DNA from 4 places in the Senegalia massiliensis genome. Region 2 is predicted to be linked to each of the others. Evidence: riboswitches for the same ligand, from Rfam matches in the RefSeq annotation. Region 2 holds a riboswitch; each other region holds the start of a gene.
What was found. A riboswitch is a leader RNA that binds a small molecule or an ion and turns the genes downstream of it on or off. The one in region 2 is predicted to bind cobalamin.

Region 1: it holds a riboswitch for cobalamin, as region 2 does, so the genes downstream of both, D3Z33_RS06410 (sirohydrochlorin chelatase) here and D3Z33_RS01550 (YitT family protein) in region 2, are expected to answer to the same signal.
Region 3: it holds a riboswitch for cobalamin, as region 2 does, so the genes downstream of both, D3Z33_RS17090 (DUF4430 domain-containing protein) here and D3Z33_RS01550 (YitT family protein) in region 2, are expected to answer to the same signal.
Region 4: it holds a riboswitch for cobalamin, as region 2 does, so the genes downstream of both, D3Z33_RS06480 (cobyrinate a,c-diamide synthase) here and D3Z33_RS01550 (YitT family protein) in region 2, are expected to answer to the same signal.

Annotation. Positions count from the first base shown of each region.
Region 1 covers NZ_QXXA01000006.1:126,805-130,346, reverse strand. Annotated here, with positions in the region: gene D3Z33_RS06420 (cobalt-precorrin-6A reductase) at 1-356, shown strand, start outside; gene D3Z33_RS06415 (hypothetical protein) at 385-615, opposite strand; cobalamin riboswitch at 1,134-1,310, shown strand; gene D3Z33_RS06410 (sirohydrochlorin chelatase) at 1,463-1,828, shown strand; gene hemA (glutamyl-tRNA reductase) at 1,853-3,091, shown strand; gene D3Z33_RS06400 (precorrin-2 dehydrogenase/sirohydrochlorin ferrochelatase family protein) at 3,081-3,542, shown strand, end outside.
Region 2 covers NZ_QXXA01000003.1:54,986-58,527, reverse strand. Annotated here, with positions in the region: gene D3Z33_RS01560 (ribonucleoside triphosphate reductase) at 1-444, shown strand, start outside; gene D3Z33_RS01555 (anaerobic ribonucleoside-triphosphate reductase activating protein) at 450-1,130, shown strand; cobalamin riboswitch at 1,201-1,385, shown strand; gene D3Z33_RS01550 (YitT family protein) at 1,758-2,606, shown strand; gene D3Z33_RS01545 (response regulator transcription factor) at 2,851-3,525, shown strand; gene D3Z33_RS01540 (sensor histidine kinase) at 3,532-3,542, shown strand, end outside.
Region 3 covers NZ_QXXA01000004.1:288,856-292,397, reverse strand. Annotated here, with positions in the region: gene D3Z33_RS03720 (efflux RND transporter permease subunit) at 1-2,049, shown strand, start outside; adenosylcobalamin (AdoCbl) riboswitch at 2,091-2,236, shown strand; gene D3Z33_RS17090 (DUF4430 domain-containing protein) at 2,325-2,723, shown strand; gene D3Z33_RS03710 (hypothetical protein) at 2,725-3,222, shown strand; gene D3Z33_RS03705 (hypothetical protein) at 3,421-3,542, shown strand, end outside.
Region 4 covers NZ_QXXA01000006.1:138,159-141,700, reverse strand. Annotated here, with positions in the region: gene D3Z33_RS06490 (histidine phosphatase family protein) at 1-238, shown strand, start outside; gene D3Z33_RS06485 (hypothetical protein) at 513-992, shown strand; cobalamin riboswitch at 1,066-1,242, shown strand; gene D3Z33_RS06480 (cobyrinate a,c-diamide synthase) at 1,351-2,712, shown strand; gene D3Z33_RS06475 (ECF transporter S component) at 2,699-3,211, shown strand; gene D3Z33_RS06470 (AIR synthase related protein) at 3,216-3,542, shown strand, end outside.

The DNA.
Region 1 (3,542 bases), on a different contig from region 2:
TAACAACAGGAAGTAATAATCTAGATAAATTTAAAAATGTGAATTTTAAAGATAATTTATATATAAGAGTACTTCCTACAGCAAATGTAGTAAAAAAATGTACTGATTTAGGATTTTTACCTAAGAGGATATTAGCACTTCAAGGTCCATTTAGTACTGATTTTAATAAAGCTGTGTATGAGTTTTATAATATAAAGTATATAGTTACAAAAGATAGCGGAGATATAGGCGGTACAAATGAAAAAATAAAGGCAGCACTTGATATGAATATAAAGGTACTTTTAATAGATAGGCCACAGATAGATTATCCTAATAAGTATAATAGTATTAGGGAATTGATTGAGGATATAGAATGAAATGAAAAAACCCTTGCAAGGGTTTTTTCTAATTTAATTGTATATTATATCTATTTTTTGTAATTTCTTTATAATTCTTAGCCAACTCATCATATCCTTTTATTTCTAATATATGTATAGCTTTATTAAGAGAATTTTTATAGGTTTCTTCATTTTCACCAAGAAAATATTCAGAAACGATTTTTAAAATGTCAGACCCTTTCAGATAGAAATATTTTCCTTTATAATGTATAATTAAATTAATAAAGTAATTAATCACTTAAATTACCATAGTAAAAGGATTGTTTAAGTGTAAAATATTCAGAAAATTAACAATATCCTTAATTATAATTGTAGCATTAATTTGATCGATACCACAAGTAAATTATGCACAAGATGAAGACATATCAGAAACTATGCAATTACTAATGTTGAATTAAAATAATTTATTATCTTATTTTAATTAATACATAGAGAGAGGAGGATTGAAGATTTATAAGCCACCAATATAGTAAAAAATAATACCAATAAAAATTCAAGTTTTACAATTCATAGTGTAACTTATACAACAAGAAGAACACAATCTTAATCTGCAGATGTTTCTACAAGTATTCCCTATGGAGTACCTGCATATTCTACTTATTTATTATGTGTTTTTAGTGTAAGATAAATAAAATTATAAATATTAATTTTATTATTCAATTACGAATTAATCAATAAAAATACTTTTCGATTAATTTTTGATATACATTCTATTTACAACCCCTCCAACAAATGATATTATAAACTTACAAGAAAAACTGAATATTAAAATTAGGTTCATATTTATGATTAATAGGGAAAGAAGTGAGAGACCTCTGCAGCCCCCGCTACTGTAACCATAACGAAATCTCAAATCCACTATTCATTAGAATGGGAAGGAGAGAAAGTAGGATGATGGTAAGCCAGGAGACCTGCCTGATTTTACGAAGTAACCTTCGGAGGGAAGGATTTACTAGTATGAATATATTAGTATATTTAATCCTGCCTCTACGGTAGGATTTTTTTATTATTAATAATTATGTATGATAAATATAATAATATAAACCTATCTATTTAAAAATAAAAATGAAAGAAAAGGTGATATAATGAAAAAGGGATTGTTAATTATAGGACATGGAAGTAGATCAAATGAAGCAAAAAAAGGATTTTCTGATATGATAGATATCGTAAAAGAGAAAACAGATAAGTATATTATAAAAGGCGCTTATATGGAGATAAGTAGACCTTTTATACCAGAAGTAGTAGAAGAAATGGTTAATGAAGATATAAAAGATATAACAGTAGTACCTTACTTTTTATATGAAGGAATTCATATAAAAGAAGATATACCTCATATAATAAAAGAGTTAGATAATAAATATGAAGAAGTTAATTTTAAAATATCTAAACCATTAGGAGTTGAGCCAGTTTTAGGTGATATATTACTTGAGCGTGCAGAAAGTGTTAATTAGAAATAGGATCAGGAGTTGATATCTATGAATATTTCAGTAGTGGGAATAAATCACAATACAGCAACAACAGATATTAGAGAAAAGGTAGCTTTTACAGATAGTATGAAAATAGAAACTACAACATATCTTTTAGATAGTGGAGTAAAAGAATGTATTATACTTTCTACCTGCAATAGAAGTGAAATATATATATATAGTGAAGATGGAAATGTAGATAGGGATATAGAAGTAGTTAAAAATATTTATAGAAAAAAGTCAGATATAAAGCAAATTGATAAATATTTTTTTGTAAAAAAAGAGATAGAATCAATTTATCATTTATATGAAGTAGCAGCTGGTTTAAAATCTATAGTACTTGGTGAAGATCAAATTTTAGGACAAGTAAAAGAAGCACATAGGCTAGCTATGGAAATAGGCGGAAGTGGCAAAAGATTAAACAAGTTATTTAGAGAATCAGTTACTACAGCTAAAAAAGTAAAGAAAGAACTTAAAATTTCAGAAATACCTCTTTCCATAAGTTATATAGGAGTTAAATTTTTAAGAGAAAAAATTGATTTAAAAGGCAAAAAAGCACTTATTATAGGATTAGGAAAAATGGGAAATCTAGCTCTTAAATACTTAGAAGAAGAAGATTTAGATGAGATTTTCATGTCAAATAGAAGTCATGATAAATTATATAAAATAAAAGAATTATATGAAAATGTAACTCCAATTGAATATGATGATAGATATAATATTATAAAAGATATAGATATACTCATAACAGCAACAGCCTGCCCTCATCATATAATAAGGAAAAAAGATATGAAGAAATTAGAAAAGAATTTATATATTTTAGATCTTGCACTACCACGTGATGTAGAAGAGGATGTAGAAGAGCTAGAAAATGTAAATCTTTATAATATAGATAATTTAAAGGAAATCTCAGAAAAAAATGAAGTTAAAAGAAAAGAATTATCCAAAAAAGCTAAAAGTTTAATAAATGAAGATATAATTAGTTTTAAGAATTGGATAGATACTTTAAAAGTAGATCCTATAGTTAAAAGTATGAGTGATAAATGTGAGGAAATAGAGAAAAACACCTTAGAATATATATTTAGAAAAATAGATTTAAGTTCAAGAGATAAAAAAATAATGGAAAAGATAATACATTCTTCATTTAAAAGAATAATTAGAAATCCAGCAATTAAATTAAAGCAAATAAATGATAAAGAAAAACTAGATAATTATATAGAAATGATGTCAGATATTTATGAGTTATAAAGAAGAAACTTCATTTTATCCAATTATGTTAAATTTAAAAGATAAAGATATAGTAATAATAGGAGCAGGAAAGGTAGCTCTAAGAAAAGCTAAAAATTTAATGGAATATGGGGGAAAACTAAGTATTATAAGCCCTAAAATAGAATCTGAGTTTTATAATTATAAAGATAAAATTAATATAATAAAAGATAAGTATAATAAAAAATATATTTTAAATTCTTCAATAGTAATAGCAGCAACTGATGATAAAAAGTTAAATAGAAAAATAGGTATTGATTGTAAAGATGAAAACATATTATGTAATAATGTAACAGATAGAAATTCTGATTTCATTGTACCTTCTACTTTTAAAAGAGGAGATCTTACAATATCTGTTTCAACAAATGGAAAAAGTCCATCACTTTCAAAGAGTATAATATTTGAATTAGAAGAAAAGTATGATGAAAAGTAT
Region 2 (3,542 bases):
AATATAATTACTCAAGGAGAAGAAGAGCCATATTATACTAACTCCACTCAATTACCAGTGGGTCATACAAAAGACATATTTGAAGCATTAGAACTCCAAGAAGATTTACAAACTAAATATACTGGTGGTACGGTACTACATGGATTTATAGGAGAAGAAATAGATAATATAGAAACTGTTAAACAGCTATTAAAGAGAGGATTTGCTAATAGCAGAATACCATATCTAACAATTACCCCTACATATAGTATTTGTGAAAAACATGGGTATATAAAAGGTGAACAATTCAAATGTCCTCAATGTGGTGAAGATACTGAAGTTTGGACTAGAGTAGTAGGCTTTCATCGTCCAGTTCAATCATGGAATAAAGGTAAGAAGCAAGAATATAATGATAGGCTAGAGTTTGATACTCAACATAGCCTAGAAAATGAAAGGGTAATATAGTAATTATGGATATATGTGAAATGGAAAAAAGTTCATTTATTGATTATCCTAATAAGATATCTACAGTTTTATTTATAAAAGGTTGTAATTTTAGATGTCCATATTGTCATAATTCACATATTTTAAATAGTAAGGAAAGTATTGATGAAACATATATACTAACTTTTTTAGAAAACAGGAAAAAATATATAGAAGCAGTTACTATAACAGGTGGAGAGCCTACATTATATAATGAGTTGTATACATTAATTAGTAAAATTAAAAATAAAAATTTTTATGTTAAGTTAGATACAAATGGAACAAATCCGGATATGCTTAACAGATTAGTTCAAGATAATCTTATAGATTATATAGCTATGGATATTAAGACTTCATTTAGTGAATATAATAAAGTTACTAATTCTTTAGTTGATATAAATAAAATAAAAAAAAGTATAAAGGTAATAAAAAACTCAAATATAGATTATGAATTTAGAACTACTGTATGTAAAGAGTTGATAAGTGAATATAACATATTGGATATAGCTAAACATTTAAATGGCTCTCAAAAATATATTTTACAAAACTTTAGAGATGGAGATACAATTTTAGGTGGAATAAATAAATATCATTCTTATAAACTAGAGAAACTACAAGAAATTAAATGTATTATAGAAAATTCATTTGATGTTTGTATAATACGTTAGAAGAAATAAGATAAATATTATTTATTTTTTATTGACAATGAAAAATAAAGATGATATATTTTACTTAAAATTTAATATTAAGACTATTGGTACAATTTGTAATGAAATTGTTTAAAAGGGAAGTTTGGTGAAATACCAACACGGTCCCGCCACTGTAATGGATAGAGTTTTACTAAAACCACTGTGTGAAAACACGGGAAGGTGTATTGCTTGTAATTCCTAAGTCAGGAGACCTGCCAACAGTAGCAACGCTGATTATTACTCACGAGGATGGGGAGGTGTTATTTAAATGGCAGTTTAATTCTGCTATATTTGATAATCCCTTTCTATTCTTTAGAAAGGTTTTTTATTTTTTAAAGTTTTTAAGGAAAATTAGTTTGATATATTCGTTATTAGAAGAGTATTATAAAAGAAATATTTAAGTATTGATATAATTATGAAATTCACCAAATAGAAAGGTAGGAGTTAATATGGGTATATGAATAGACAAGAATACTAGAGTAATAGTTCAAGGGATTACAGGCAAAACAGCCTTTTATCATACAAAGAAAATGATACAAGGACCTAAATTTATTAGTAAAATATTAACTAAAACATTAAAAGAAAATAATTTATGGAGTAAAAAATATGAAATTTAATATAAAAAAATTTATTTTAATTAATACTGGTATTTTGATTATGGCAATTGGTTTGTACTTTTTTCTAATTCCAGCTAATCTTGCTGTAGGTGGAGTTACCGGTCTTGCTATGGTAATAAACAAAGTATTTCCAATCATTCCCATAGGGATTGTTATGACATTAGCGAATATAATTTTATTTACCCTTGGTTTTCTAATCATAGGAAAAGAATTTGGAGGTTATACGATATATTCTAGTTTTTTATTATCTGGAGCAATATATATATTAGAGATAATTATACCTATAAATGGAGCTATAATTGATGATTTATTAATTAATCTTATTTATGGTATTATTATCCAAGGAATTGGTATGGGGATAATATTTTATCAGAACTCATCTACAGGAGGAACTGATGTGGTAGCTAAAATAATAAACAAATTTTTACATTTAGACATAGGGAAGGCATTACTTTTAGCTGACTTTGTTATAACAATATTTGCTGGATTAACTTTTGGACCTAAGCTAGGCTTATATGCATTGTTAGGAGTTATAGCAAATGCTTACGTTATAGATAATGTAATAGCCGGATTTAATAAGAAAATGAATATAATGATAATTAGCAATAAAAATAAAGAAATAAATAAATATATTATTGAGAATATTAAAAGAGGTACAACATTATACTCAGCAGATGGAGGATATTCAAGAAGAAATAAAATAATAATAAATACTGTTGTAAATAGAAAGGAATATATAAAAATAAAAGGTTATGTTAAAGACATAGATCCAGATGCTTTTATTACAGTAGGTTTTGTTCATGAAGTTTTAGGAGAAGGATTTAATTTTAATGATTAGATAATATAACCTACTAAAATCACCTTATAATAATAGTAATTTAGTATAAAGTCTTTATAAATTATAGGGATAAATGATGGACTAAATTGTCAATTATAAGTTTTTAGTAGCTATATCCTATATATAATTATTAATTTAACTTTATATTTTATGACTATATTGGACGACTATATGTTTGTCCAATATTTTTTTCTTTTAAATTCAGTAAATTTATTGTACAATTACTTTGGATAGAGGTGTTAATATGAAAAAAAACTTTTTAGTAGTAGATGATCAAAAGGAAATAGTAGAAGTTATAAAAGCCTATTTAGAAAAAGAAGGTTATAATGTATATACTGCGTATAATGGAAAACAAACATTTAATATATATGAAAATGAAAATATAGATTTTTTAATTTTAGATTTAATGTTACCAGATATAAAAGGTGAAGAAATATTACAAAAAATCAGAGAAAAGTCACAAGTTCCTACAATAATGCTTACAGCAAAATCTATGGAGCAAGATAGAATAAATGGCCTAGATATAGGTGCAGATGATTATATAGTAAAGCCATTTAGTCCAAAGGAACTTTTAGCTAGAATAAGAGCAATATTTAGGAGAATAGAAAAAAATGATGTAAAAAATGATATTTTAACTATTGGGGACTTAAATATTAATTTTGAGAGTCGAGAAGTTACTAAGTCAAATGATATTATAGATTTAACCAAAACTGAGTTTGATTTACTTAAATTGTTTGTGGAAAACACACAAAAAGTATTTACAAGAGATGAATTAATCGTAAAAGTATTTGGTTATGATTATGAAGGCTATGATAGAACAATAGATGCACACGTTAAAAATCTAAGACACAAAATAGAAGATAAAAGCAATAAATATATAAAAACAGTATATGGGGTTGGATATAAATTTTTGGAGTGATAAAACATGTTAAATCA
Region 3 (3,542 bases), on a different contig from region 2:
CCAGAAGATGTTAAACATTCTGTAAATGATTTTATGATAAATTTACTGCAAGCAATAGTTTTAGTGCTTATAGTAGTTTTTATAGGTATGGGTTATAAAAATGCATTTGTAGTGTCTGTTACTATTCCACTTTCTATAATGATTACTATTATATCTATGTCATTTTTAAATATCAATATACAACAAATATCTATTGCAGCACTTATTATATCTCTTGGTATATTGGTAGATAACTCAATAGTTATAACTGATGCAATACAAGTAAAATTAGATGAAAATGTATCTATTATGGAAGCAGTTTATTTAGGAACTAAAGAATCAAGTATTCCAGTACTTACATCAACGCTTACTACTATAATGGCATTTGCACCACTTATAACACTACCTGGTGAGGCGGGAGAGTTTGCAAAATCTTTACCACAAGTAGTTATTATAGCTTTAATTGCATCATATATAGTTTCTATAACAGTAACTCCTGTACTTGCAAGTTTACTTCTTAAGAATAGTCATAGAAAAGTAAGAGAACGAAAACACTTTAAAGGATTATTAGAAAATACACTTTTAAAAAGCATGAAATATACTAAAACTACATTTTTAATTGTATTAGTATTAATAATCATAGTAGGTTTTATGCTTGTAAATATGAGGCTTGAAGTATTTCCTTATGCAGATAATAATATAGCATATATTGATATAAAAGCAGAAGAAAATAACATAGATCAAACACAGCAAATTGTAGAAGATGTAAAAGAAGTATTAAATAATAGAGATGATATAAAGGAATATACATCATCAATAGGAGGGCCAATACCTAAATTTTATATAACAAATCCTCCTTATTTTAAATCTCCTGATTTAGGGCAAGTAATGTTTAGATTTAATGAAGAAAAAATTGCTGAATATAAAAATAAGAAGTATTTTGCATATGAACTCCAAAATAAGCTAAATGATAAAATAGAAGATGGAACAGTGACAGTTAATCTACTTGCACTTACAAACCCAGGACCTGATATTGATATAACCCTTTCTTCTGATGAATTTAAAGATATAGAAAATGTAGCAAGTAATATAAGGGAAGAAATGGATGATATGAAGAGTTTATATAATATTACTTTAGAAGAATCCTCTGTAATAAAAGAATATGAGATTATTCCAAATAAAGAAGAAATGTCAATATTAGGACTTACTAGTTATGATATACAAAGACAAGTAAATCTTGCATTGAATAAAACTCAGATTGGTGAAGTAAATATAGATGACGAAAGTAAAAGTATTTTGTTATATGCAAATCCAAATAGTATAGATGAATTACAAAATACACCTATTAAATCACCTAATAGTCAACAAATATTACTTTTAAAAGATGTAGTAGAAATAGAAGAGGATACCAGGTTAGAAGAATTAAATAGATTTAATAGAAAGCCATTTATCAAAATAACAGCTGAAGTAGATCCTGATAAATCTACTTTAGTAGAACAAAACAAGGTTGAAGAAATAATAAATAATAAAAAAACAGATGATATTAAAGTTACATTTGGAGGAGAAAAAGAAATCTTTAAAAAATATTTAAGTGGACTTGGTATAGCCGCACTTATAGCACTTGTAGGAGTATATTTAATATTACTTCTTCAATTTAGATCCATACTTCAACCACTTATAATACTTATAACCGTACCATTATCTGTAATAGGAGTAGTTTTTGGAGTGTTTATATTTAGACTACCTCTTACATTTACAGTAGGACTTGGAGCTGCAAGTCTTATAGGTATTGTTGTTAATAATGCAATATTAATAATAGAATATATAAATAGAGAGAGAGAGAATGGAAGAAGTATAAAAGAGGCTTGTATAGAATCAGCGAAAAAAAGGTTAAGACCAATATTATTAAGTAGTATTACAACGGTAATAGGTCTTATTCCATTAGTTTTATCTGGCAGTTCATTTTTCACACCACTAGCTGTAGGACTCATGGTAGGTCTTATATTCTCAACACTTCTTACTCTTATTGTAATACCAATAGCATATAATAGTCTTGTGAAAGAAAATTAGAATTGCTTTTTTATATAAATTGTAGTATTATATAATTAGTTAAATAATATGAAGTATAATTTGAGGGGAAACAGGTTAAAATCCTGTACGGGCCCGCCGCCGTATGGTATAAATATATACTAAGTCGGAATACCTTAAATTATATAAAAGCACTTGAAACTTCACGTGGAAATGAAGTGGTGTGGTATATAAAATGATTTTATTAACCCTTCCACTTCGATAGTGGAAGGGTTTTTTTAGACACATTAAACACATAAATATAAGGAGGAATTATAGTGAGTAAAAAAAGTTTAATAATTGTTATAGCTTTAGTTTTAGCATTAGGGCTTGTATTTGCATATCAGACTTTTTTATCTCCAGAATCAGTAGAAGGAGCTAAGGAAGTAAAGATACAAGTAATAAATGAAAAAGAGGATGTAGATAAGACGTTTACCTATAACACTGATGATGAATATTTATTAGATTTATTAGAAAATAATAAAGATGAGATTGGTGTAACTCTTACAGATTCAGATTTTGGAAAAATGGTTACTGCTATGATGGATTATGAAGCAAAAGAAAGTGAACAAGAATTTTGGCAAATTCAAGTAAATGGTAAAGATGCAGAAACAGGTGTAGCTGAAATACCACTTACAGATGGAGATAAATATAAATTTGAGTTAACTAGTTATTAATATGAAAGTAAGAGATCTTGTATTAATAGCTATATTAAGTGCCACTTTAACTGCATCTAAAATGGCATTGTCCTTTGTGCCTAATGTAGAAATTGTTACTTTACTTTTTATAATTTATACTGTAGTTTTTGGATTTAAAAGAGCTATTTTAGTTTCAATAATATTTTCTACAACTGAAATATTTGTATGGGGTTTTAATACTTGGCTAATAGGTTATTATTTGATATGGCCAATATTAGTTATAATAACATCAGTTATTAATTATAAAACCCAAAATGAATATATATATGCAGTTTTAGCTGGTATATTTGGTCTCTCATTCGGTTTGTTTTTTGCTTTAACAGAATCTGTATTTTATGGAGTTGGTTATGGAATAACTTATTGGATAAGAGGGCTATTATTTGATATTATACATGGTTTTTCAAACTTTATATTAGTACTAATATTATTTAAGCCTATAAAAAATATTATAGAGAAACAAGGTGCTAGATTTAATTAAAAATCTTTTTCTTATAGTTTATTCTCTTTTGCATAGGGAATATATTCTATAAGAAAGAGGTTTTTTGTTATTTAATATCTTTTTTATAAATTAGCAGTAATAACTAATATACTCAATAAAGATAAAGTATAAATTGAAGTATATAAGTAATAAATAAAAAAATATTGGATAAATTAAAATAAACAAGGTGGTGAAAATATGAGTGATGACTTTAAAGTAAAAGAAGATAATTACAATTACGCTTTATCAATCATAGAAAATATGGATATAGAAAATGTTGAAAATTCTATGCAAAAGATATATAGATTTCAACAAGTAAT
Region 4 (3,542 bases), on a different contig from region 2:
AGAAGGAGAATCATTAAGGGATTTATACACAAGAGTAGAAGAATTTTTAAATATTCTAAAGAAAAAAGATGGAAAATATTTGCTAGTTACTCATGGTGGAGTTATTCAAACCATTATAGCATTATTACTTGATTTAGATATAGATGATAGATGGCATTTTAAAGTTTCAGAAGGAGCATTAGTTGAAATAGACTATATAGATGATTATGGAGTTCTAAAGAATTTAATTAATTATTAGTAAAAAACCTATTAATAGGTTAAGGAATATAATATTAGATGAAAAAACAAGTAAAAAAGTAATTACTTTTTTACTTGTTTTTTTGTTTTGATTAATTATTAGAGAGATTCTTTCAATTTAATATAATAAAAGAAGGGATTTAAAAACTTTTATAGAATATTTTATATGTTGAATATTTATTAGTTTTTGTTATACATATTTTAAATTCAATTGATATAAGGGGATTTATATGAATTCGTTAGATCTTATAAATAAGATTAAGTGGAGGTTTGTGATGAAGAAATCAATAAAAACATTACTGATATTTATTTTAACTATATTTTTATCATTTGCATTAATGGGATGTTCATATTTAAGTGAAAAGAAAGGTGAAGTATACAATGATAACCATGAAATAGCTTCAGGTGAGGATAGTGCATTATTCATAAAAAGCGTAGAAAATAATATGGGTAATAATAAGTCATTAAAATTCAGTAGCTTTTCTGGAGTAAAAACGTTATGGAAAATTGAATCACAAGCTAATGGGAAAGTAATACTAGATTATGATATAGAAGTGACAGAAGGTGATTTTAAAATAGTATTAGTTACACCAGATAAGGATATAGTAGAAATTTATGAAAAGGATATAGCAGATAATAAAGAACTTAAATTAGAATCTGGTAAAAGTCAAATAAAAATGGTAGGAAATAAAGCTAAAGCTAAAATAAAAATAAATATTAACTATGAAGGTGATGTGAAGATAAAGAAGTTTTAATAAAAATCATAAGAGAATAAAAAATAATATTTACATCTATATCTACAAATGATAATATATATTTAACAATAAAAATCGAATATTAAAATTGGGTTCATGTTTATGATTAATAGGGAAAGAGGTGAGAAACCTCTGCAGCCCCCGCTACTGTAACCATAACGAAATCTCAAATCCACTATTCATTAGAATGGGAAGGAGAGAAAGTAGGATGATGGCAAGCCAGGAGACCTACCTGATTTTTTAAAAGTATGCCTTCGGAGGGAAGGGATTGCTAGCTTGTAAATAATATATTTATAGCTGTAAATCTAATCCTACTTCGAAGTAGGATTTTTTATTTTGCATAAAAAGAGGTGATGAATTGAAAGGTATAATGATAGCTGGTACAAATAGTGGAGTAGGAAAAACTACTCTAAGTCTTGGAATAATGAAGGCACTTACAAATAGAGGTATTACAGTTGCTCCCTTTAAGGTTGGACCTGATTATATTGATCCAAAATTTCATGAATTTGTAACAGGGAATGCTTCATATAATTTAGATAGTTATTTACTAAATAAAGAATTAGTTACAAATCTATTTAATAAAAATTCAAAAGACAAGGATATATCTATAATTGAAGGAGTAATGGGGTTATATGATGGTTTTGGAATAGAAAAAGACAATGCAAGTTCTAGTCATATAGCAAAAATACTTAAATTACCTATAATACTTGTAGTGGATGGAAGAGGAATGTCACTTAGTTTAGCAGCTTTAATATCAGGATATAAAAATTTTGACAAAGATATTAACATCGCTGGAGTTATTATAAATAATGTATCAAGTAAAATGCACTATGATTTACTTCGTACAATAGTAGAAAAAGAAAATAATATTCCGTGTCTTGGATATTTACCTAAAAATTTAGATATATCATTAAAAAGTAGACATTTAGGATTAATACCAGCTGAAGAAGTAGATGAACTAGAAGAAAAAAGTGAAAAATTATCTAAAACCATAGAAGAAACTATAGACTTAGATAAGTTATTAGAAATATCAAAACTGGAAGTTATAAAAACACAAAACTATATAGGTATAACAAAAAAATATGATTTGAAGATAGGAGTATTTAAGGATAAAGCTTTTAATTTTTATTATAAAGATAATTTAGATTTATTAGAGCAACTAGGCATAACTCTTATTCCTATAAGTCCAATTAAAGATGAAAAATTACCAGATGTAGATGCTTTATATATAGGTGGAGGATTTCCAGAAGTTTTTAGTAATGAATTAGAAACAAACAAATCATTTAGAGAAGACTTAAAAGAAATATTAGAAAAAGGACTTCCTTGTTACGCTGAGTGTGGGGGACTTATGTATCTTACAAATTCAATTTATGATTTAGATAATAATAAAAGTGAAATGGTAGGATTTATTGATACAGATAGTCATATGACAGAAAAACTTCAACGCTTTGGATATATTGAAATAGACTTCAAAGGTATAAATATAAATGCTCATGAATTTCATCGCTCTATGATTAATAAAAATGATGAAATAGATTTCTTATATAATATATCTAAAAAAAGAGAAGGCAAAGTATATAAAAGATGGAAATGTGGGATAAAGAAACAAAATACTCTTGCAGGATATCCTCATATTCATTTTTATAGTAATATAGAATTTTTATATTATTTATTAGATTATATTGAAAATTTTAAGGGGGAGAATTATGACAAATACTAAAACTTATGAGAAAATTACTACAACAAAATTAACTTATTCAGGAGTACTTATAGCATTATCTTTTATAGGAGCTATGATTAAATATCCTGGAACAACCATTGCACTTGATAGCATGCCAGGATTTTTTGCATCAATTTTTTTAGGACCAGTATATGGCGCTGTGGTTGCAGGCTTAGGTCACCTTTTAACTGCTATGACTAGTGGCTTTCCTCTTTCCTTACCTATGCATTTAGAAGTTATGGCACTTATGGCATTTACAGCATTTGTATTTGGAAAAGTGTACATAAAAGGATTTAAGATATTATCAAATGTAGTAGCTATAATATTAAATGGACCTATTTCAGCTTTTATAGCAGGAATATTGGCGAGCATTTTAGCATTGCCGTTTTCAGGTATGGCTTTATTCATGGCAATAGTAATACCTTTAACATTAGCATCTATGTTAAATATAATAGCAGCTTCTACACTTTTTGAAATTATAAAAAAGAAAGAGAGATAGTTTTATGAATTCCACACAATTTAGAGATTTGACTTTTATAGATATAAATGAAAATGACAAATTAATAATTTCATGTGATTCTGCTGGAGGTATAGGAAATAAAGAAAAGGATATCGTAAAAACATATCCTGAAACTTTAGGGTATTTAACACTTCATGTAGTATTATCAGAATTATTTTCAATAGGAGCAAAACCTATTTCTATAATAAATACATTATCAGTAGAAATGAACCCTACAGGAAACATTATATTAAATGGAATAAAAAATCTTTTAAGAGAATTAAACTTAGATGAAGATATACTAGTTACAGGAAGTACAGAAGAAAATTTT